DNA from 3 places in the Vogesella sp. LIG4 genome. Region 1 is predicted to be linked to each of the others. Evidence: riboswitches for the same ligand, from Rfam matches in the RefSeq annotation. Region 1 holds a riboswitch; each other region holds the start of a gene.
What was found. Region 1 has a riboswitch for glycine ahead of glyA (serine hydroxymethyltransferase). Riboswitches for the same ligand answer to the same signal wherever they lie in the genome.
Positions count from the first base shown of each region.

Region 2: linked by a shared signal. The riboswitch ahead of gcvT (glycine cleavage system aminomethyltransferase GcvT) and the one ahead of glyA (serine hydroxymethyltransferase) in region 1 are both predicted to bind glycine.
Region 3: linked by a shared signal. The riboswitch ahead of glyA (serine hydroxymethyltransferase) and the one ahead of glyA (serine hydroxymethyltransferase) in region 1 are both predicted to bind glycine.

Region 1 is NZ_LT607802.1:3,358,856-3,366,672, forward strand. It holds gene PSELUDRAFT_RS15600 (cytochrome b/b6 domain-containing protein) at 1-287, opposite strand, end outside; gene tyrS (tyrosine--tRNA ligase) at 500-1,774, shown strand; gene PSELUDRAFT_RS15610 (EAL domain-containing protein) at 2,000-4,504, shown strand; glycine riboswitch at 4,765-4,863, shown strand; gene glyA (serine hydroxymethyltransferase) at 5,042-6,310, shown strand; gene PSELUDRAFT_RS15620 (L-serine ammonia-lyase) at 6,313-7,713, shown strand.
Region 2 is NZ_LT607802.1:135,024-142,840, reverse strand. It holds gene PSELUDRAFT_RS00645 (chemotaxis response regulator protein-glutamate methylesterase) at 1-520, shown strand, start outside; gene cheD (chemoreceptor glutamine deamidase CheD) at 517-1,119, shown strand; gene fdxA (ferredoxin FdxA) at 1,162-1,485, opposite strand; gene gluQRS (tRNA glutamyl-Q(34) synthetase GluQRS) at 1,555-2,451, shown strand; glycine riboswitch at 2,615-2,713, shown strand; glycine riboswitch at 2,723-2,817, shown strand; gene gcvT (glycine cleavage system aminomethyltransferase GcvT) at 2,851-3,936, shown strand; gene gcvH (glycine cleavage system protein GcvH) at 4,018-4,404, shown strand; gene gcvP (aminomethyl-transferring glycine dehydrogenase) at 4,537-7,392, shown strand; gene PSELUDRAFT_RS00610 (DMT family transporter) at 7,485-7,817, opposite strand, start outside.
Region 3 is NZ_LT607802.1:2,676,688-2,684,504, forward strand. It holds gene PSELUDRAFT_RS12610 (transposase) at 1-341, shown strand, start outside; gene PSELUDRAFT_RS12615 (L-serine ammonia-lyase) at 576-1,976, opposite strand; gene glyA (serine hydroxymethyltransferase) at 2,241-3,494, opposite strand; glycine riboswitch at 3,636-3,731, opposite strand; glycine riboswitch at 3,733-3,830, opposite strand; gene PSELUDRAFT_RS12625 (methyl-accepting chemotaxis protein) at 4,257-6,125, shown strand; gene mmuM (homocysteine S-methyltransferase) at 6,188-7,144, shown strand; gene PSELUDRAFT_RS12635 (YitT family protein) at 7,304-7,817, shown strand, end outside.

The DNA of each region.
Region 1 (7,817 bases):
AGCACCGCCGCCAGCAGCGTCAGCACCATCAGGGCGCCCAATGGGTTGTGGCCGGGAGCGGTGGGCGACTGGCCACGCAGGTAGGCGACAATGGCTGCGGGGCCGCGCACGAAAGTGCCGAAGCGTGCCGTCTGGCTGCCGGCTATACCCCACAGCAGGCGGAACACCAGCAGCACTAGCAGCGCCTCGCCAAACCGGGCATGCAGTATCAGCTCGCCACTATCGGCACTCCACCACAGCAGGCCGAACAGCGCCACCAACCCCCAATGAAACAGACGCGTGGGCAAGTCCCATACCTTAACCCGGTAAGCCATTGCAACGCCCCTCCTTCTGATTTTGTCGCTGCATTCTACCCGCGGCATGACAGATGACACGGCGAAAGGTTTTAAGGAATGTTGCAGAAATTGCCCCGGCTGCGCTGCAACAAAATCGGCTAGAATAGCGCCTTTCCGCCTGCTCATTGCCCTGGCGGCGTTTCAAACCAAGGAGAATTTTCAAGATGTTCCAGTCCGCTCTTATCCAGGATCTGCAAGCCCGTGGCCTGATCGCGCAGCAAACCGACGCGGCAGCCCTCGACGAACTGCTGACCAAGGAGAGCGTGACCCTGTATTGCGGCTTCGACCCGACCGCAGACAGCCTGCATCTTGGCCACCTGGTACCAGTACTGGTACTGAAGCGCTTCCAGCAGTTCGGCCACAAGCCCATCGCCCTGGTGGGCGGCGCCACCGGCATGATCGGCGACCCAAGCTTCAAGGCTACCGAACGCAAGCTGAACACCCCGGACGTGATCGCCGGCTGGGTGGACAAGATCCGCGGCCAGGTATCGCCGTTCCTGTCCTTCGAAGGCGACAACGCCGCCATCATGGCCAACAACTACGACTGGTTCGGCGGCATGGGCGCGCTGGAATTCCTGCGCGACATCGGCAAACACTTCTCGATCAACCAGATGATCAAGAAGGAAGCGGTGCAGCAGCGTATCAACCGCGAAGACCAGGGCATCAGCTACACCGAGTTCAGCTACAGCCTGCTGCAGGGCTACGACTTTGCCGAGCTGTACCAGCGTCATGGCTGCGTGCTACAGATCGGCGGCTCCGATCAGTGGGGCAACATCACCGCCGGCACCGACCTGACCCGCCGCCTGCATCAGCACCAGGTCTACGGCCTGACCCTGCCGCTGGTTACCAAGGCCGACGGCACCAAGTTCGGCAAGACCGAAGGCGGCGCGGTGTGGCTGGATGCCAAGAAAACCTCGCCGTACGCCTTCTACCAGTTCTGGATGAACACCGCGGACGCCGACGTGTACAAGTTCCTGCGCTACTTCACCTTCCTGTCGCTGGCCGAGATCGACGCCATCGAGGAGCAGGACAAGACCAGCGGCGGCAAGCCGGAAGCACAGCGCATCCTGGCCGAGCAGGCGACTGCCCTGGTACACGGCCAGGCCGCGGTGGCAGCCGCCCAGCGCATCAGCGCCAGCCTGTTCAGCGGCAGCGTGGCGGACCTCACCGAATCCGACCTGGCGCAACTGGCACAGGACGGCATGCCCAGCATCCAGCTGCCGCGCGACCAGGCCGGCCTGATCGACACCCTGGTTGCCGGCGGCTTGGCCAAGTCCAAGACCGAAGCGCGCACCTTCATCCAGAGCGGCGCGGTAAGCATCAACGGCAACAAAGCCGATAGCCTGGAACACCAGATCGGCGACGGCGAGCGCCTGTTCGGCCAGTACAGCCTGCTCAAGCGCGGCAAGAAGAACCACACCTTGGTGCACTGGCAGTAAGCACGGCGATACATCGCAACAAGGCAGGCGCCCGCCTGCCTTTTTTATTGCCCGATCAAGCGCTTTTCCCCTCCTACCTGCCCGTGTTGCCACTATTCAATTTGCAATTTGCAAACTATAAAATGAAGGTGCAGCTGTTAGCTGTTCATATAAACGCAGCCTCGTAACACCACCTCGGCCAAAACCACCGCCCACCGGGCTTTGCCAAAAAGGTGACATCGACTCATGCGCCCCGCCCCGCATCAACCCGACCGTTTGCTGCGCGTCCTGTGGCCTTTCATTCTGGTCGCCCTGCTGCAGGCAGTCATCAGCGGCATCAGCCTGGAAGTGCTATCGGTGGTGCGCGCCTACGTCAGCGGGGAAAGCCTGTGGTCCAAGGGCCAGAAGGATGCGATCTACTACCTCAAGCTGTACGCCGACAGCCGCGACGAGCGCGATTTCCTGCAGTACCAGCAAGCCATCGACATTCCGCTGGGCGACCACCAGGCACGCCAGGCACTGGACGCTCCCGAGCCCGACCTGCTGCGCGCCGAAGCCGGCTTCCTGCAGGGCGGCAACCACCCGCAGGACATCCCCGGGCTGATCTGGCTGTACCGCAACTTCCGTCACTTCAGCTACCTGGAAACCGCCATCGCCCACTGGACTACCGGCGACCAGCAGCTGCTGCAACTGATGCAGACAGCCAACCAGATGCGCCATGGCTTTACCCAGCACACCCCCTCCGCAGCGGAAATCGCCGGCTGGATCGCGCAGATCCGGCGCGTCAACGAGCAGGTCACCCCGGTCGAAAGAGCGTTCTCCAACACCCTGGGCGAAGCCTCGCGCTTCATCCAGCAGCTGCTGCTTGCGGCCAACCTTGTCACCACCACCATCCTGATCCTGCTGGCGGTACTGCGCACCGGCAAACTGCTCAACCAGCGGCTGGAAGTGGAAAGCGCGCTGCGTGCCGAGAAAGAACGCGCCCAGATCACCCTGACCTCGATTGGCGATGCGGTGATCACCACCGACGAAGCCGGCTTCATCACCTATATGAACCCCGCCGCCGAACAGCTCACCACCTGGCGCGACGAGCAGGCACACGGCCTGCCGCTCAGCTCCATCATCCGCATGCTGAACGAGCAGACGCAGCAGGAAGACGGCAACCTGATCGAACAGATCCTGAACGGCGAAGCCAGCGGCACCAGCCAGCACACCCAGCTGATGGTGCGCCTGGACGGCAGCGCCATCGTGGTCTCCCTGGTGGCCTCGCCCATCCACAGCAACGGCAGCGTCAACGGCGCCGTGCTGGTGCTGCACGACATGACCCGCGAGCGGCAATATGTGGCCAACCTCTCCTGGCAAGCCACCCACGACGCGCTCACCGGGCTGACCAATCGCCGCGAATTCGAGCAGCGGCTGGAGCAGGCGCTGGGCAAGCTGAGCGCCGGCACGCCGGTGGAGCACGCGCTGATGTTCCTCGACCTCGACCAGTTCAAGATCGTCAACGACACCTGCGGCCACGCCGCCGGCGACGAGCTGCTGCGCCAGATCTGCACCCTGCTGCAACAGCAGCTGCGCGATATCGACACCCTGGCGCGCCTCGGCGGCGACGAATTCGGCATCCTGCTGGAGCACTGCCCCGCCATCAACGCCGGACAAATTGCCGAAGCGCTGCGCCAGACCGTGCAGGAGCTGCACTTTGCCTGGGAAGGCCACCCGTTCAATGTCAGCGTCAGCATCGGCCTGGTGCACCTGAGCGCGCCGATGACCACGCTGGCCGAGGCGCTGCGCGCCGCCGACGTGGCCTGCTACATGGCCAAGGAAAAGGGGCGCAACCGGGTGCAGGTCTACCACCCGGATGATTCCGAGCTGTCGATGAAGTATGGCGAAATGGCTTGGGTGCAGCGCATCCGCCTGGCACTGGAAGAGAACCGTTTCTGCCTGTACGCGCAGCAGATCGCCCCGCTAAGCAACGACACCGACGACGGCATCCACATCGAGCTGCTGCTGCGCCTGTACGACGAATATGGCCGCCTGGTGCCACCGATCAGCTTCATCCCGGCAGCGGAGCGCTACGGCCTGATGCCGCTGATAGATCGCTGGGTGGTACAGAATGCCTTTGCCACCCTGGTCAGCCGCCAGCAGCATGGCCACAGCAGCCAGGTAACCACCTGTGCCATCAACCTGTCCGGCAGCTCCATTGGCGACGACAGCTTTCTCGACTTCCTGCACGAGCAGTTCCGCCTGCATGCCATCGCGCCGCAACGCATCTGCTTCGAGATCACGGAAACCATCGCCATCGCCAACCTCAGCGACGCCATTCACTTCATCACCGAACTGCAAAAGCTGGGCTGCCGCTTCTCGCTGGACGACTTTGGCGCCGGCATGTCCTCGTTCAGCTACCTGAAACACCTGCCGGTGGACTACCTGAAAATCGACGGCAGCTTCGTCAAGGACATGCTGGACGACCCTATCGACCACGCCATGGTGGCGGCGATCAACCACATCGGCCATGTCATGGGCAAGCACACCATTGCCGAATTCGTCGAGACCCCGCAGATCATGCAGGCAGCCGCCATGCTGGGCATAGACTACGTGCAGGGCTACGCCGTGATGCGCCCGCAACCGTTCACCATAGACTGCGAGTTACGCCACCTGGCACCGCAGGATTGCCTGCTGCCCGGCACATTGCCGGCCAGCAGCCACGGCGCCGAACCGGCCAGACAGGCTGCGCAGGACAAGCAGCCGTAGCTCACAAGCCACAACCGCAGTTGTGGCAAAAACACATCAATTCCCATAAAAATCAAATAATTAGTTTTCACCGGCAATGCCGTTGTTTGCCGGCGCGGCATTGTCACAGCCGACAGCTTTCCTTCCGTCGGCGACGGAAAATCATCGTTTTCGCCACCTGCCGCCGCCAGCACCAGCAAGCATCGCGAAGCTGCCCGTTTTTACCCTGCCGGCATCGATTGACGCTGGCGCGGGCGCTCTCTAGATTGAGCTGCAGCCACATCAGGCAGACAGGAGAGATCGCCCGGACAGCAGTCCAGCGGCGGCGCCGAAGGGGAATCGCCCCGAAAACTCTCAGGCAAAAGGACTGTCTGCCCAGGCTCTCTGGAGAGCAGGCGCCATCAGCGGCGCCTCGCCGAAGGCAGCACGGTGCGCAGCGCGCACCCAATCTCTCAGGCACACGGACAGAGGGGGCAAGCACGGGTCGCCAGGCGACCACCCACCCCCATTTACCGGGCTTGCGGCCAACCTTGGCCGCGCCCTTGTCTGGAGAGCGCCATGTTTACCAAAGATATGCAGATTGCCGGCTTCGACGACGCCCTGTGGGCCGCCATGCAGGCCGAAGACCAGCGCCAGCAGGACCACATCGAGCTGATTGCCTCCGAAAACTACACCAGCCCGCGCGTGATGCAGGCCCAGGGCAGCCAGCTCACCAACAAATACGCCGAGGGCTACCCCGGCAAGCGCTACTACGGCGGCTGCGAACACGTGGACGTGGTGGAGCAGCTGGCCATCGACCGCGCCAAGCAGCTGTTCGGCGCCGACTACGCCAACGTGCAGCCGCACTCCGGCAGCCAGGCCAACGCCGCCGTCTACATGGCGCTGCTGGAGCCGCACGACACCGTGCTCGGCATGAGCCTGGCCCACGGCGGCCACCTCACCCACGGCGCCAAGGTCAACTTCTCCGGCAAGATCTACCACGCGGTGCAATACGGTCTGAACCCGGAAACCGGCGAGATCGACTACGACGAAGTGCAGCGCATGGCCAACGAATACCAGCCGAAGATGATCGTGGCCGGCTTCTCCGCCTATTCGCTGATCGTCGACTGGAAGCGCATGCGCGAGATCGCCGACAGCATCGGCGCCTACCTGTTCGTGGACATGGCCCACGTGGCCGGCCTGGTGGCTGCCGGGCTGTACCCGAACCCGATTCCGCACGCCCACGTGGTGACCACCACCACCCACAAGACCCTGCGCGGCCCGCGTGGCGGCCTGATTCTGGCTGCGGCCAACCCGGAACTGGAGAAGAAGCTGAACTCGGTGGTGTTCCCCGGCATCCAGGGCGGCCCGCTGATGCACGTCATCGCCGCCAAGGCGGTGGCCTTCCAGGAAGCGCTGCAGCCGGAATTCGTTGATTACCAGAAACAGGTGCTGGCCAACGCCCGCGCCATGGTGAAGGTGTTCCAGGACCGCGGCTACAGCATCGTGTCCGGCAAGACCGACGACCATCTGTTCCTGCTGAGCCTGATCGACAAGGGCCTCACCGGCAAGGCGGCCGATGCCGCGCTGGGCGCCGCCCACATCACCGTGAACAAGAACGCGGTGCCGAACGATCCGCAAAGCCCGTTCGTGACCAGCGGTATCCGCATCGGCACCCCGGCCATCACCAGCCGTGGCTTCAAGGAAGCCGAGGCACGCCAGGTGGCGCACTGGGTATGCGACATCCTCGACGATATCGAGAACCCGGACGTTACCGCCAAGGTCAAGCGCCAGGTGGCCGAGCTGTGCGCGGCCTTCCCGGTATACCGCGCTGCCAGCGGGAGCTGATCATGGCCATCAGTGTGTTTGATCTGTTCAAGATCGGCATCGGCCCGTCCAGCTCCCACACCGTCGGCCCGATGCGTGCCGCGCGGCAGTTCATCGCCCGCCTGGAACGCGACGGCGTGCTGCCGGCGGTGGCCAGCGTGCGCTGCGAGCTGTTCGGCTCACTGGGCGCCACCGGCAAGGGCCACGGCTCCGACATCGCCGTGCTGCTGGGGCTGCAGGGCGAGCTGCCGGATGCCGTGGACACCGACGCGGTGCCGCAGATGGTAGCGGCGATTCGTGACAGCAAGCGCCTGCGCCTGCTGGGCAGCCACGAAATCGTCTTTGCCGAGAGCGAGCATCTGGTGCTGCACAAGCGCAAGACGCTGCCGTTCCACCCCAACGGCATGACCTTCGAGGTGCGTAACGACAAGGGCGAAGTACTGGATAAGCGCGCCTACTACTCGGTAGGCGGCGGCTTCGTGGTGGACGAGGCGGCAGTGGATGCCGGCTTTACCCCGCCGGGCAGCGAAGAACTGCGCCACCCGTTCAGCAATGGCGCCGAGCTGCTCGCCTTGTGCCAAAGCGAAGGCAAGAGCATCAGCCAGATCATGCTGGAAAACGAGCTGGCCTGGCGTAGCGAGGAGGAAGTACGCGCCGGCCTGCTGCAGATCTGGCAGGTGATGCAAAGCTGCGTGCAGCGCGGCTGCAGCCACGAAGGCATCCTGCCTGGCGGCATGAAAGTGAAGCGCCGCGCCGCCGACCTGTACCGCAAACTCACCAACGCCCCGGAGGCCGCGCTGCGCGACCCGCTGACGGTAATGGACTGGGTGAACCTGTACGCACTGGCGGTGAACGAGGAAAACGCCGGCGGCGGCCGCGTGGTCACCGCGCCCACCAACGGCGCGGCCGGCATCATCCCGGCGGTGCTGCACTACTACGCCCGCTTCGTGCCCAATGCCAGCGAGGACGGCGTGGTGCGCTTCCTGCTCACCGCCGGCGCCATCGGCATCCTGTTCAAGCTCAACGCCTCCATCTCCGGCGCCGAAGTCGGCTGCCAGGGCGAAGTGGGCTCCGCCTGTTCCATGGCCGCCGGCGCGCTTGCCGAGGTGCTGGGCGGCACGCCTGAGCAGGTGGAAAACGCCGCCGAAATCGGCATGGAACACAACCTGGGCCTGACCTGCGACCCGGTGGGCGGCCTGGTGCAGGTGCCGTGCATCGAACGCAACGCCATGGCGGCGGTGAAGGCCATCAACGCCGCGCGCATGGCGCTGCGTGGCGACGGCCAGCACTTCGTATCGCTGGACCGGGTGATCAAGACCATGCGCGACACCGGCCGCGACATGAGCAACAAGTACAAGGAAACCGCGCGTGGCGGCCTGGCGATCAACGTGATCGAAGTGCCGGTAAACATCGTGGAATGCTGATGCCCGCTTGCGGCCAACGTTGGCCGCAGACATGACAACGCCCGCTCACGCGGGCGTTTTTTTTGCTAACAGCTTCCCGCCCTGCCGCCAGGCTCGCTGGCTGT
Region 2 (7,817 bases), 920 kb from region 1:
CCTGCCGGCCAATACCCCGCCGGTGCTGGTGGTGCAGCACATGCCGGAGCATTTCACGCTGTCGTTCGCCAACCGCCTGGACCAGTGCTGTGCCATGGCGGTATGCGAAGCCAGCGACGGCCAGCCGCTGCAGGCCGGCAATATCTACATCGCGCCGGGCCACTCGCACCTGAGCGTGGTGAGCCGCGGTGGCCAGCTGTTCACCCACCTGGATCAGGGCGAGGCGGTGAATCGCCATCGCCCGTCGGTGGATGTGCTGTTCGACTCGGCGGCGGCCTTGCTGGGCAAGCGCGCGGTAGGGGTGATCCTCACCGGCATGGGCAAGGATGGCGCTGCCGGCATGCTGCGCATGCGCGAGGCCGGCAGCTACAATCTGGGGCAGGATCAGGCCAGCAGCGTGGTGTACGGCATGCCGCGCGCCGCCTACGAGATCGGCGCGGTGCACGAAGTGGTGCCGCTGCCGCGCATGGCCGAGCGCGTGCTGGCCTATCTGTGCGGCCAACAGAAGCGGGAGGCATGATGCTGGCCGGTCATGCGGAACACCGCTACCTCGACAAACATTTCAACCGCCACGCCGCCAAGCTGCTGCCGGGCGAGTTCCAGGCCACCGACGACGGCCTGCTGCTGGTAACGGTGCTGGGCTCCTGCGTGTCCGCCTGCCTGCGCGACCGCGAAACCGGCATTGCCGGCATGAATCACTTCATGCTGCCGGACCACGGCAACGGCAACCGCGACAGCCTGATGCCGGCGCGTTTCGGCACCCACGCCATGGAGCTGCTGATCAACGACATGCTCAAGCTCGGTGCCAGCCGCCGCAGCCTGGAAGCCAAGGTGTTCGGCGGCGGCAACGTGCTGGACGGCATCAGCAAGGCGAATATCGGCCAGCGCAATGCCGGCTTCGTGCGAGCCTTCCTGGCGCAGGAAAACATCCCCATCGTGGCGGAGGACCTGGGCGCCGACATCGCACGCAAGGTGTATTTCTTCACCGACAGCGGCAAGGTGCTGATCAAGAAACTCCGCCCGCAGCATACCCTGGTGCAGGAAGAAGAAAGCTACCGCCGCCGCATCGACAGCGACAGCGAACGCAAGACCGGCGGCGACGTGGATCTGTTCATCTGAGCCGGGCAGGGTTGGCCGCAGGCTGCGGCCAACTTGCGATATCTAGCGCTCCAGCAGCGGCAGCTTGCCTGTCTCCTTGGCCCAGTGCTCGTGATCCGGCAGCGGCTCCTTCTGCTGCACGATCACCGGCCAGACCCTGGACAACTCGGCATTCAGCGCCAGCATGTGGTGCTGCGCCGGCGGCAGATCCTCCTCGGTGGTGATGGCATCGATCGGGCATTCCGGCACGCATAGCGTGCAATCGATGCACTCGTCCGGGTCGATGGCCAGGAAGTTGGAGCCTTCGTGGAAGCAGTCCACCGGGCACACCTCCACGCAGTCGGTGTATTTGCATTTGATGCAGGCTTCGGTTACAACGTGCGTCATTTTTCGCCCTCCACGGCTGTGCACACCGTTATCGGTAGCCAGCTGTGATTATTGTTTGCTCCGCGCCGAATGTCTGCCCCTGATCCCGCTTACCGTGGCCGTTTTGCCCCCAGCCCCACCGGCCTGTTGCACGCCGGCTCGCTGACCACGGCCGTGGGCAGCTACCTGGAAGCCCGTCGCCGCGGCGGCCAGTGGCTGCTGCGCATGGAAGATCTCGACCCTCCGCGCGAAATGCCTGGTGCTGCAGCCAACATCCTGCGCACGCTGGAAGTCTTCGGCTTCGAGTGGGATGGCGAGGTGGTGTACCAGAGCCAGCGCCATCAGCTGTACCGCGCGGCGCTGGACCAGCTCGTTGCCCAGGGCGATGCCTATGGCTGCGGCTGTACCCGCAAGGAAATCAGCGAGCACGGCCTGCGCGGGCTGGACGGCATGGTCTACCCGGGCACCTGCCGCCACGGGCTGGCGCCGGGGCGCAGCCCGCGTGCCTGGCGGCTGCAGGTACCGGATGAAGAGCTGGGTTTCGATGATCGCCTGCAGGGCTATTACGCGCAGCAGCTGCAGCGCGATATCGGCGACTTCGTGCTGCTGCGTGCCGATGGCTTCTGGGCCTATCAGCTGGCGGTGGTGGTGGACGATATCGCGCAGGGCATCAACGACATCGTGCGCGGCGCCGACCTGCTGGTGTCCACGCCGCGCCAGCTGTGGCTGCGGCAATGCCTGGGCGGGCCGGCGGTCAGCCACTGCCACCTGCCGCTGATGGTGAATGCCGCCGGCGAGAAGCTTTCCAAACAGACGCTGGCGCCGGCCATCTCGCCAACGTTGGCCGCACAGGAGCTGCGCCAGGCCCTGCAACGGCTGGGGCATGCGGCGCCAAGCGCGGCGGGGACGGTGGCGGAACTGTGGCAGTGGGCCCACAGCCACTGGCAGCTGACACAGGTACCGGCCGGGCCGGTGACAATTGTTTGAGCATCTTGCAACGCTGGCGCCAACAGCCCCTGGCGGCTGGTTTGTGGCTAACTGCTTGGCCGTAAAGCGAAATATCATGCTTTTTTGTCCAGGACTTGTCGCAAGTATCTGAAAAATGGACAAAACCCGACTTGCCAAGCCGGCAGGGCGCGACGATAATCCGGCCATTCACGCAGGAGAGCGCAGCTAGCCGATAGGCCGGTTGCCGCCGAAGGCGCAAGTGCACCCGCAATCGCTCAGGCAAAAGGACTGCAAGAATCCGGTCGCAAGATCGGCTGAATCTGGAGAGCGGCGCATATCGCGCCCACCGAAGGGGCTAACGGCGCAATGCCGGAAAATCTCAGGTGCATGGACAGAGGGGTGTGAGATAGAGGAATAACTCACTCCGAGGATTTGCCCATGACGGCCCCGAAACGTACCCCACTGTTTGATGCGCATATTGCCGCCAATGCAAAGATGGTTGACTTTGCCGGCTGGGAAATGCCCATTCATTACGGCTCGCAGCTGAAAGAACATGAAATCGTGCGTAACGACGCCGGCATGTTCGATGTGTCCCACATGACCGTGGTGGACATCACCGGCAGCGACGCCAAAGCCTGGCTGCAAAAGCTGATCGCCAACGACGTGTCCAAACTGGGCTTCGAAGGCAAGGCACTCTACTCCGGCATGCTCAACGAGCAAGGCGGCGTGGTGGACGATCTGATCGTTTACCTTGCGGCCAACGGTTACCGCATGGTGATCAACGCCGGCACCACCGAAAAAGACCTGGCATGGATGGACAAGCAGTCCGCCGGTTTCGACGTGGCACTGAAAGTGCGCCGCGACCTGGCCATGCTGGCCGTGCAAGGTCCGCAGGCCATTGCCAAAGTCTGTGCCGTTAAGCCGGACTGGGCAGAAGCCATCCAGGGCCTGAAAGTATTCCAGGGCCTGCCGTTCGGCGAATGGTTCGTGGCCCGCACCGGTTACACCGGTGAAGACGGCCTGGAAATCATGATTCCCGCTGCCGAAGCCATCACCTTCTTCAACCAGCTGCAAGCTGCCGGCGTAGCGCCGATCGGCCTGGGTGCACGCGATACCCTGCGTCTGGAAGCCGGCATGAACCTGTACGGCCACGACATGGACGAAACCGTGTCGCCGCTGGAAGCCGGCATGGGCTGGACCATCGCCTGGAACCCGGAAGAGCGCGATTTCACCGGCCGCAAGGCACTGGAAGCCCAGAAGGCTGCCGGTGTGGCCATGAAGCAGGTGGGCCTGGTGCTGGAAGGCCGCGGCGTACTGCGCGAAGGCCTGAAAGTAGTGGTGGATGGCGCCGAAGGCATCATCACCAGCGGCACTTTCTCGCCGACCCTGAAGCATTCCATCGCCATTGCCCGCGTGCCGGCCGCTACCGGCGCCACCGCCCTGGTGGATCTGCGCGGCACGCTTACCGAGGTTCGCGTGGTGAAAATGCCGTTCGTACGCAACGGTAAGAAAGTTTTTGAATAAGCTGGTGTATAACGACGAGGCGAGAGCGTCGCCCCGGTACTACCCAATCTAGATCCAAACTATCTGCATCAGGAGAATCACATGAGCAACATTCCCGCCGAACTGAAATACGTATCCAGCCACGAATGGCTGCGCCTGGAAGCTGACGGCACCGTTAGCATCGGCATCACCGAACATGCCCAGGAGCTGCTGGGCGATATCGTGTTCGTGGAACTGCCGGCCGTTGGCAGCCAGCTGGGCGAAGGCGAACAGGCAGGTGTGGTGGAGTCGGTAAAAGCCGCCTCCGATATCTACGCCCCGATCGCCGGCGAAGTGCTGGAAGTGAATAGCGATCTGGAAGCGGCTCCGGATCTGGCCAACAGCGATCCGTACGGCGCAGCCTGGTTCTTCAAGATCAAGCCGGCCAACGCCGCTGATCTGGATCGCCTGATGGATGCCGCTGCCTACGCAGCCGAAATCGGCGCCTGATCGAAGGGCCCTGCCGTCGCAAGATGGCGGGGCTTTTGTATTTTTGCCTCCCGATGCGCCCTGCGGGCGGGCCTTGCGGCCAACCCCACCGACGCTGCGCATCGTGTGGCTAGCTAAGACGGAATCGAAGACATGTCGCTCTCGCAACTCTTCAATCATCAAGAATTCATCGAACGCCACATCGGCCCGTGCGAGGCCGAGAAGGCCGAGATGCTGTCCTACGTGGGCGCTTCCTCGCTGGAAGACCTGGTAGCGCAGACCGTGCCGGCCAACATCCGCTTCAACCGCGCGCTGGATCTGCCGCCGGCGCAGCGCGAAGCCGACGCCCTGGCCGACCTCAAGGCCGTGGCCAGCAAGAACGTGGTGAACAACTCCTTCATCGGCCTGGGTTACTACCCGGTGCTGACCCCGGGCGTGATCCTGCGCAATGTGCTGGAAAACCCGGGCTGGTACACCGCCTACACCCCGTACCAGGCTGAAATCGCCCAGGGCCGCCTGGAAGCGCTGCTGAACTTCCAGCAGATGATCATCGACCTGACCGGCCTGGAAGTGGCCAACGCCTCGCTGCTGGACGAAGCCACCGCTGCTGCCGAAGCCATGGCCATGGCGCGCCGCGTGTCCAAGTCCAAGTCCAACCAGTTCTTCGTGGACAGCCGCGTGCTGCCGCAGACCCTGGACGTGATGCGGACCCGCGCCGAATACTTCGGCTTCGAGCTGGTGCAGGGCCACCCGGAAGAAGCCGGCAACGGCGAGTACTTCGGCGTGCTGTTCCAGTACCCGGGCGAATCCGGCGAGCTGCTGGACCTGACCCCGTACATTGCCGCTGCCAAGGCCAAGGGCGCGCTGGCAGTAGTTGCCGCTGACGTGATGGCACTGGTGGCACTGAAGTCGCCGGCCGAAATGGGCGCCGACGTGGCCGTGGGCAACACCCAGCGCTTCGGCGTGCCGATGGGCTTCGGCGGCCCGCACGCTGCCTTCTTCGCGTTCAAGGACGACATGAAGCGCTCGGCACCGGGCCGCATCATCGGCGTATCGGTGGATGCCAAGGGCAAGACCGCGCTGCGCATGGCGCTGCAGACCCGCGAACAGCACATCCGTCGCGAGAAAGCCAACTCCAACATCTGTACCTCGCAGGTGCTGCTGGCCAACATCGCCGGCATGTATGCCGTGTACCACGGCGCCGAGGGCGTGAAGCGCATCGCCGCTCGCATCCACCGCATGGCAGCCATCTTCGCCCACGCGGTGAAGGCAGCCGGCGGCAAGCTGGTGTTCGATCGCTTCTACGACACGGTACAGGTTGACCTGGGCGCCAATGCGGCCAAGGTCTACGCCGCTGCGCTGGCCGCCGGCATCAACCTGCGTGACGCCGGCAACGGCGTGCTGGGCGTGGCCTTCCATGAAGCCGCTACCACCGCCGACCTGGCACAGCTGGTGGAAATCTTCACCGGCAAGCCGGCCGACATCGCGGCGCTGGACGCCGCTGCCGCCGATGCCATCCCGGCCGCGTTGAAGCGTGAGTCCGCCATCCTGTCGCACCCGGTGTTCAACACCCACCACAGCGAACACGAGATGCTGCGCTATCTCAAGAAGCTGGAAAACCGCGACCTGGCGATGAACCACTCCATGATCAGCCTCGGCAGCTGCACCATGAAGCTGAACGCCACCAGCGAGATGATTCCGATCACCTGGCCGGAATTCGCCAACATGCACCCGTTCGCACCGCGCGAGCAGACTGCTGGCTACCTGGAAATGATCGAAGGCCTGCAGCAGCAGCTGATGGCCATCACCGGTTTCGACGCCATCTCCATCCAGCCGAACTCCGGCGCGCAGGGCGAATACGCCGGCCTGCTGGCGATCCGCCGCTTCCACGCCAGCCGTGGCGAAGCGCACCGCACCATCTGCCTGATCCCGCAATCCGCGCACGGTACCAACCCGGCCACCGCGCAGATGCTGGGCATGCAGGTCGTGGTGGTGAAGACCGACGACAACGGTAACGTGGACATGGCCGACATGCGTGCCAAGGCCGAGCAGCATGCGGCCAACCTCGGCGCGCTGATGATCACCTACCCGTCCACCCACGGTGTGTTCGAGGAAGGCATCAAGGAAATCTGCGAGATCGTGCACGCGGCCGGTGGCCAGGTGTACATGGACGGCGCCAACATGAACGCCCAGGTGGGCCTGACCCGCCCGGCCGACATCGGCGCCGACGTGCTGCACATGAACCTGCACAAGACCTTCTGCATCCCGCACGGCGGCGGCGGCCCGGGCATGGGCCCGATCGGCATGAAGTCGCACCTGGCACCGTTCATGGCCAACCACGTGGTGTCCGCCGTACCGGGCGCCGTGGCCGGCCAGAGCGCGGTATCCGCTGCGCCGTTCGGCTCCGCTTCCATCTTGCCGATCTCCTACATGTACATCCGCATGATGGGCGCGGAAGGCATGAAGCACGCCACCGAAATGGCGCTGCTGAACGCCAACTACCTGATGAAGCACCTGTCGGGGCACTACCCGGTGCTGTACACCGGCCGCAACGGCCGCGTGGCACACGAGTGCATCATCGACCTGCGCCCGCTGAAGGCCGCCTCCGGCGTGACCGAGGTGGACGTGGCCAAGCGCCTGATGGACTACGGCTTCCACGCGCCGACCATGAGCTTCCCGGTAGCGGGCACGCTGATGATCGAGCCGACCGAATCCGAATCCAAGGCCGAGCTGGACCACTTCATCTCTGCGATGCTGGCCATCCGCCAGGAAATCGACAAGGTGCAGAACGGCGTATGGCCGGCGGACAACAACCCGCTGGTGAACGCGCCGCACAGCAAGGCAGACATCGCCGGTGAGTGGACCCGCCCGTACAGCCGCGAAGAAGCCTTCTTCCCGCTGCCGTACGTGCTGGAAAACAAGTTCTGGCCGAGCGTGAACCGTATCGACGACGTATACGGCGACCGCAACCTGATCTGCAGCTGCCCGTCCATCGACAGCTACCAGTAAGCCCAAGGTTGGCCGCATGCGGCCAACGTCGGCATGGCAAAGCCCCGCGCAAGCGGGGCTTTTTGTTTGTTTACAGCCTGGCCAAGGTGCCCTCAGGCGCTGCGCCGCACCGTCCACAGCGCACCGCCCAGCAGGATCAGGCCACCGAACTGCAGCGGGCCGAGTGCGTGGCCGTAGGCCAGCCAGTCAATGACGATGGCGGTGGCCGGGTAGATGAACTGCAGCACCGCGATGCGGCTGGTGGGCAGCCGGCTCATGCCGGCATACAGCAGCACGTAGGCAAGGCCGGTGTGCAGGCTGCCCAGGCCGACCAGCCAGCCCCAGGCCGCGCCGGCTTGCGGCCAACCATGCCACAGCGGCCACCAGCAGCTCAGCAGCACACCCACCGCGCACTGCCACCACGCCAGCGCGAAGGCGCTGACACC
Region 3 (7,817 bases), 680 kb from region 1:
ATTGTCTGATCACGCTGCCACCCGGTGACGATGATTTTTCCAATCGCATCAAGGCGATCAAGATTCGGTTTGTTCGGCAGCTGGCGGCGAGTGAGGAGCGGAATGCCGTACGTGTCCGCAAGGGGGAGCGAGGTATCTGGCAACGCCGTTTCTGGGAGCATGTCATTCGTGACCAGACGGATTTCAATCGCCACCTCGATTACATTCATCGCAATCCACTCAAGCATGGGCTGGTTACGCATGTTGCGGCATGGCCGTATTCGACTTTTCATCGCTATCTGGCCGCTGGTGTGTATCAGTCTGACTGGTGCGGGGTAGAGGATGCTCTGCGAGCACGGTAGCCTGGATTGAATGAAATGAAGCCCGACGTTTACCGCGTAATTCCAAGGTTGGCCGCATGCCCTGACGGTATTGCGGCCAACTTTGCTTTGTCTGTGGCGTCCATTACGCGGATGTAGCCGCTACTCATCGTTGCCACCCGGCAGTCGGGCGCGGCATCTACTGTTGATCATGAAAAACGCCCGCATGCAGCGGGCGTTGTCATGTCTGCGGCCAACGTTGGCCGCAAGCGGGCATCAGCATTCCACGATGTTTACCGGCACTTCGATCACGTTGATCGCCAGGCCGCCACGCGCGGTTTCCTTGTATTTGTTGCTCATGTCGCGGCCGGTGTCGCGCATGGTCTTGATCACCCGGTCCAGCGACACGAAGTGCTGGCCGTCGCCGCGCAGTGCCATGCGCGCGGCGTTGATGGCCTTCACTGCCGCCATGGCGTTGCGTTCGATGCACGGCACCTGTACCAGGCCGCCCACCGGGTCGCAGGTCAGGCCCAGGTTGTGTTCCATGCCGATTTCGGCGGCGTTTTCCACCTGTTCAGGCGTGCCGCCCAGCACCTCGGCCAGCGCGCCGGCGGCCATGGAACAGGCGGAACCGACTTCGCCCTGGCAGCCGACTTCGGCGCCGGAGATGGAGGCGTTGAGCTTGAACAGGATGCCGATGGCGCCGGCGGTAAGCAGGAAGCGCACCACACCGTCTTCGCTGGCATTGGGCACGAAGCGGGCGTAGTAGTGCAGCACCGCTGGGATGATGCCGGCCGCGCCGTTGGTGGGTGCGGTGACCACGCGGCCGCCACCGGCGTTTTCCTCGTTCACCGCCAGTGCGTACAGGTTTACCCAGTCCATCACCGTCAGCGGGTCGCGCAACGCGGCTTCCGGGGCGTTGGTGAGCTTGCGGTACAGGTCGGCGGCGCGGCGCTTCACTTTCATGCCGCCGGGCAGGATGCCTTCGTGGCTGCAGCCGCGCTGCACGCAGCTTTGCATCACCTGCCAGATCTGCAGCAGGCCGGCGCGTACTTCGTCCTCGCTACGCCAGGCCAGCTCGTTTTCCAGCATGATCTGGCTGATGCTCTTGCCTTCGCGCTGGCACAGGGCCAGCAGTTCGGCGCCGGTCTTGAACGGGTGCTTCAGTTCGGTAACGCCCGGCGGCACGAAGCCGGCGTCGATGGCGGCCTCATCCACCACGAAGCCGCCGCCTACCGAGTAATAGGCACGCTTGGACAGGCTGTTGCCGTCGGCGTCGAAGGCTTCGAAGATCATGCCGTTGGGGTGGTAGGGCAGGGCCTTGCGCTTGTACAGCAGCAGGTCTTCCGCCTCGTTGAAGGCAATGCGCTGCTGGCCGAGCAGGGTGATGGCCTTGTCGGCACGGATGGTGGCCAGCATCTGCGGCACGGCATCGGTGTCGACCAGGTCGGGCAGCTCGCCGGCCAGGCCCAGCAGCACCGCGGTATCGGTGCCGTGGCCTTTGCCGGTGGCGCCCAGAGAGCCGAACATTTCCGATTTCACGCGCGCGGTGGCGCTCAGCTGGCCATCCTTTTCCAGGCGGGCGATGAACTGGCGCGCGGCACGCATCGGGCCGACGGTGTGGGAGCTGGACGGGCCGATGCCGATCTTGAACAGGTCGAAAACACTGATAGCCATGCTGCTTCTCTTGTCTGGTTGTGGCGCCGCCGTGGGTTGGCGGCGCCCGGTTTACAGGGGGTGGCCCCGTGCTGTTGGATAACGCACCGCGGCCAGGGTTGGCCGCAGCGCTTAGAGCTTATTCACGATCTGCTGCGCTTCGGCGATACGGCGTTGAAAATACCTTCGGAATGCTCATTGACTCCATGTCAATTCCGCTTCCTCAGCCATTTTCGCCTTGTCTCGCTCTAGCTCACGAGATCGTGAACAAGCTCTTATTACTATTTAACGATAGACCGGATACGCGGCGCAAAGCTCCGCTACCTGGCGTTTTACGCGTGCACCCACTTCCGGGTTCTCGATATCGTCGAGGATGTCGCAGACCCAGTGCGCCACCTGGCGTGCCTCGGCTTCCTTGAAGCCACGGCTGGTGATGGCCGGGGTGCCGATGCGGATGCCGCTGGTCACGAACGGGCTTTGCGGATCGTTCGGCACCGCGTTCTTGTTCACGGTGATGTGAGCGGCGCCCAGCGCGGCATCGGCCGCCTTGCCGGTGAGGCCCTTGTCGATCAGGCTCAGCAGGAACAGGTGGTCGTCGGTCTTGCCGGACACGATGCTGTAGCCGCGGTCCTGGAACACCTTCACCATGGCGCGGGCGTTGGCCAGCACCTGTTTCTGGTAATCGACGAATTCCGGCTGCAGCGCCTCCTGGAACGCCACTGCCTTGGCGGCGATGACGTGCATCAGCGGGCCGCCCTGGATGCCGGGGAATACCACTGAGTTCAGCTTCTTCTCCAGTTCCGGGTTGGCCGCAGCCAGAATCAGGCCGCCACGCGGGCCGCGCAGGGTCTTGTGGGTGGTGGTGGTCACCACGTGGGCGTGCGGAATCGGGTTCGGGTACAGCCCGGCAGCCACCAGGCCGGCCACGTGGGCCATGTCCACGAACAGGTAGGCGCCGATGCTGTCGGCGATCTGGCGCATGCGCTTCCAGTCGACGATCAGCGAGTAGGCGGAGAAACCGGCCACGATCATCTTCGGCTGGTATTCGTTGGCCATGCGCTGCACTTCGTCATAGTCGATCTCGCCGGTGGCCGGGTTCAGGCCGTACTGCACGGCGTGGTAGATCTTGCCGGAGAAGTTGACCTTGGCGCCGTGGGTGAGGTGGCCGCCATGGGCCAGGCTCATGCCGAGCACAGTGTCGTGCGGCTCCAGCAGCGCCATGTAGACGGCGGCGTTGGCCTGGCTGCCGGAGTGCGGCTGCACGTTGGCGTAGTCGGCGCCGAACAGCTGCTTGGCGCGGTCAATGGCCAGCTGTTCCACCACGTCCACGTGTTCGCAGCCGCCGTAGTAGCGCTTGCCGGGGTAGCCCTCGGCGTATTTGTTGGTGAGCTGGCTGCCCTGGGCCTGCATCACGCGCGGGCTGGTGTAGTTTTCGGAGGCAATCAGCTCGATGTGGTCCTGCTGGCGCTGGTCTTCGGCCTGCATGGCGGCCCACAGGGCGTCGTCAAAGCCGGCAATCTGCATATCCTGGGTAAACATCGCGTATCTCCTGGTCGCCGGCGCAGGCGGCAAAACGTTGGCCGCACCGCGCCTTGAATAAAACGGGCGGTGATGGACGGACGGTCTGTGGAATGGCAGACAGGGTAATGGGGCGTCCGCCCGGTATCACCGGACGATGCCCCCTCTGTCCCTTTGCCTGAGAGATTGCGGCGCAGTATTGACTGGCCATGCTGCCTTCGGCGAGGCCGCGCGGTTGCGGGCCTACTCTCCAGAGTGCCTGACCAGTGCAGTTCTTTTGCCTGAGAGTTTCTGGGGCGATTCCCCTTCGGCGCTGCCGCTGGATCAGATCCGGGCAGTCTCTCCTGCACTGGTGGCGGCCAACCTTGCGATTGGCTGCGTAGCTTGGCGCAATCTAGAGAAGCTGGCCGTGGCTGTCAACGCATGTCGGACAGTATTCGATGTGCAGGTGCAGCATTGGTGTGGCTGGCTGACAGTAGTTAGCGCTTGCCGCCGGACAAGGGCTGCAGCCCGGATTTGCCGTTTGCGGGTGGTGATGGCATATCGCGCCAGAAGTTTCTTGCGCATTGCATATTGTCTACGGGGGCTATGGAATTTTTTGCGATTTAAACCTAACATATCGAAATTGCAAAGTTGTTTTAAATCAATTTTTTGCGACAGCATGGCGCAAATGCACGCAGAAAGTGCATGAAATTGTTTTCTGGCTATAACAGGAACGGGGCTCGCTCCCCGGTAGTAACATCCACTCACTTCAAAATCCAATAAACAGGGGAAGTATCTATCATGTCTTTGCGCGCAAAACTGATGACGTTCGTGCTGCTGGTAATTGCAGCACTGGCAGTCGTCTTCTGTAGCGTTGCCTACTGGAAGATGAGTGCCACGCTGGCAACCCAGATCGAAGGGCAGATCAAGATGGCTGCCGACAATAAGGTGAGCTTCGTATCAGAGTGGGTGCAGAGCAAGCAGCATATTGCTGCTTCGGTACTGCCGCGTTTCGGTACTGGCGAACTCAAGCCGATACTGGATCAGGCCAAGGCCGCCGGTGGCTTTGACGACATGTATATCGGCCAGCCGGACAAGACCATGACCCAGCCCACCGGGGCGACACCGGTACCGCCAGGCTATGACCCGACCGTACGGCCGTGGTACCTGGCTGCCAAGGATTCCGACGGTCCTATCGCTTCGCCTCCGTATATCGACGCTGCAACCAAGAAGCCGATCATCACCTTTGCCCAGGCGCGCAAGGATGGCGGCCAGCTGGTGGCGGTAGCCGGTGGCGACGTGACGCTGGCGCGCGTGGTGGAAGAAGTGGTGTCCGCCAAGCTGCCGGGCGATGGCTACGCCTTCCTGATTACCGCGGCAGGCGATGTGATCGCCCACCCGCAAAAAGACTCCGCGCTGAAGAAAATCGGTGAGGTCATTCCAGGCTTCGACCTGGCTGGCCTGAGCAAGGATGGCGTGATCCAGTCCGCCTCCATCGATGGCGAAACCCAGCTGGTGGCGCTGTTCCCGGTGCCGAAGACCAACTGGCTGTTCGGCGTGCTGGTGCCCAAGGCTGCCGCCATGGCACCGGTGAGCCAGCTGCTGATGGTAATGGTGGGCCTGGCGATTGCCGGCATGATCCTGGCCAGCATCCTGGCCTATGTGGGCGTGGCACGCATGCTGTCCGGCCTGGGCACCCTGCACAAGGCGATGCAGGAAGTGGCCAGCGGCCATGGCGACCTCACCAAGACCCTGCCGGTGGGCAACCGTGACGAAGTGGGCCAGATCGCCGACGCCTTCAACCAGTTCGTGGCCAAGCTGCGCGAGATGTTCATCACCGTGCGCGACGAATCCGAAGCCCTGGCACGCGATGCCGGCGAGCTGAGCAGCGTGGCCGAGCAGATCGGCCAGGACTCCCGCGTGCAGTCCACCGAGCTGTCTGCTACCGCGGCCACCATCGAGGAAATCACGGTCAGCATCAACCACATTGCCGACCACGTGGGCGAAACCGAGGCGCTGGTGGCGCAGTCGCGCAGCAACTCGGTGGATTCGCACCGTGCCATGGCCGAGGTGGAGCGCGAAGTGCAGTCCATCCAGACCGCCGTGGCTTCGCTGCACACCGTAATGGGCAGCCTGTCCGGCCAGTCCGAACAGATCAAGGGCATTGTCGGCGTGATCCGCGACATCGCCGATCAGACCAACCTGCTGGCGCTGAACGCGGCCATTGAAGCTGCCCGCGCCGGCGAATCCGGCCGCGGCTTTGCCGTGGTGGCCGATGAGGTGCGCAAGCTGGCCGAGCGTACCGCCACTGCCACCGTGCAGATCGCCGAGATGATCGACACCGTGATCCGCCGCACCGGCGAGGCCATCGAGCATGCCGATACCACCAACGAGAAGGTGGCATCCGGTGTCACCTTGTCGCGCCAGGCGGCCGACAAGGTGGAAGTGATCAAGAGCAATGCCGAGGAAATCTCCTCGCGCATGGGCGAAATCACCTCCTCCACCGCCGAGCAGGGCATCGCCACCAACGAGATGGCACGCAGTGCCGAGCGCGTGAACGTGATGGCGCAGCAGACCGACAGCAGCCTGCAGCAGGCGCTGGCCACCATCAACCTGCTGGCGCAGCGCGGCGACGAACTGAAGTCGCTGGTTGCCCGCTTCCGCCTCTGAGCGCATTCTCTGCCTTGCATCGCCCCGGCCCGTGCCGGGGTTTTTCATTTAAGGAGCCGGCCATGCGCGACCCGTTCACCGTATTCGGCAGCAGCCCCGTCGTGCTGGACGGCGCCATGGCCTCGGAACTGGAGCGCCGTGGCTGCGACCTGAACGATGCGCTGTGGTCGGCGCGGGTGCTGATCGAGCAGCCGCAGCTGATTCGCGATGTGCACTACGACTACTTCCTGGCCGGCGCCGACGTGGCCACTACTGCCAGCTACCAGGCGAGCTTCCCCGGCTTTGCCCGTCGTGGCATTGATGCCGGTGAGGCTGCGCGGCTGATGCGGCTGTCGGTGGAGCTGGCGCAGGCGGCGCGCGACGCGTTCTGGGCCGACGAGCACAACAGGGTTGGCCGCACGCGCCCGCTGGTGGCGGCCTCGGTGGGCCCTTACGGCGCCATGCTGGCCGACGGCTCGGAATACCGCGGCCACTATGGCCTCTCCGAGCAGCAGCTGGTGGACTTTCATCGCCCGCGCATCGCCGCACTGCTGGCGGCCGGGCCGGACTTGCTGGCCTGCGAGACCATTCCCTGCCAGCAGGAGGCGCTGGCACTGGCGCGGCTGCTGCGGGACGAGTTTCCGCAGGCTGCGGCGTGGATCAGCTTCTCCTGCCGCGACGATGCCAATCTGAGCGAAGGCACTCCTCTGGCCGATGCTATCGCCGCGCTGCAGCCATTCGCCCAGGCGGTGGCGGTAGGGGTGAACTGCACCGCGCCGCGCCACATCGCGCCCTTGTTGCAGGCGGCGGCACAGGCCAGCGGCAAGCGGCTGCTGACCTATCCGAACTCCGGTGAAACCTACGACCCGGTGAGCAAGACCTGGCACGACAGCAACGAACCGCAGGCATTTGCCGATGCCGCCCGCCAGTGGCGCGCGGCCGGCGCCAGTTGTATTGGCGGCTGCTGCCGCACCACGCCGGACGACATTCGCGCGCTGGCCGCCTGGCTGCGCGGCAGCCGAGGGCAGGGTACTGCATGAGGTGGTGGCTTGCTGTGGCGTAAAGTTGCCGGAAAATGATTTATTTGTTTCTGTAATGGCAGTGAATTGCCATTTCGTGGATTCTTGATCTGGATGCTGGTGGTTGCCGGGGTGGAAAAGTAAAATGGCCACTTCTTTTGTTGCGTCGCAATATCAATCATGACCACGCTCAGCCCATCCGCCATCCCCGAGGCGGATACCGCCATCGCCCACAGCCTGCTGGAAGACGTGCTCGCCATCCTGGTGGGCACGCTGCTGGTGGCTTTCGGCGTGGCGATGTTCAAGCAGGCCGGCCTGCTCACCGGCAGCACCGCCGGCATCGCCTTCCTGCTGCACTACCGCACCGGCCTGCCGTTCGGCGCCATCTTCTTCACCATCAACCTGCCGTTCTACTGGCTGGCCTGGCGCCGCATGGGCTGGCGCTTCACGCTGAAGACCTTTATCGCGGTGAGCCTGCTGTCGCTGTTCACCAGCATGCACGGCCAGTTCCTGCACCTGGGCAGCCTCAACCCGTTCTACACCGGGCTGGTGGGCGGGCTGATGATGGGCATGGGCTTCATTGCGCTGTTCCGCCACCAGGCCAGCCTGGGCGGCATCAATATCCTGGCGCTGTTCCTGCAGGATCGCTACGGCATCCGCGCCGGCAAGCTGCAGCTGGGGCTGGATCTGCTGA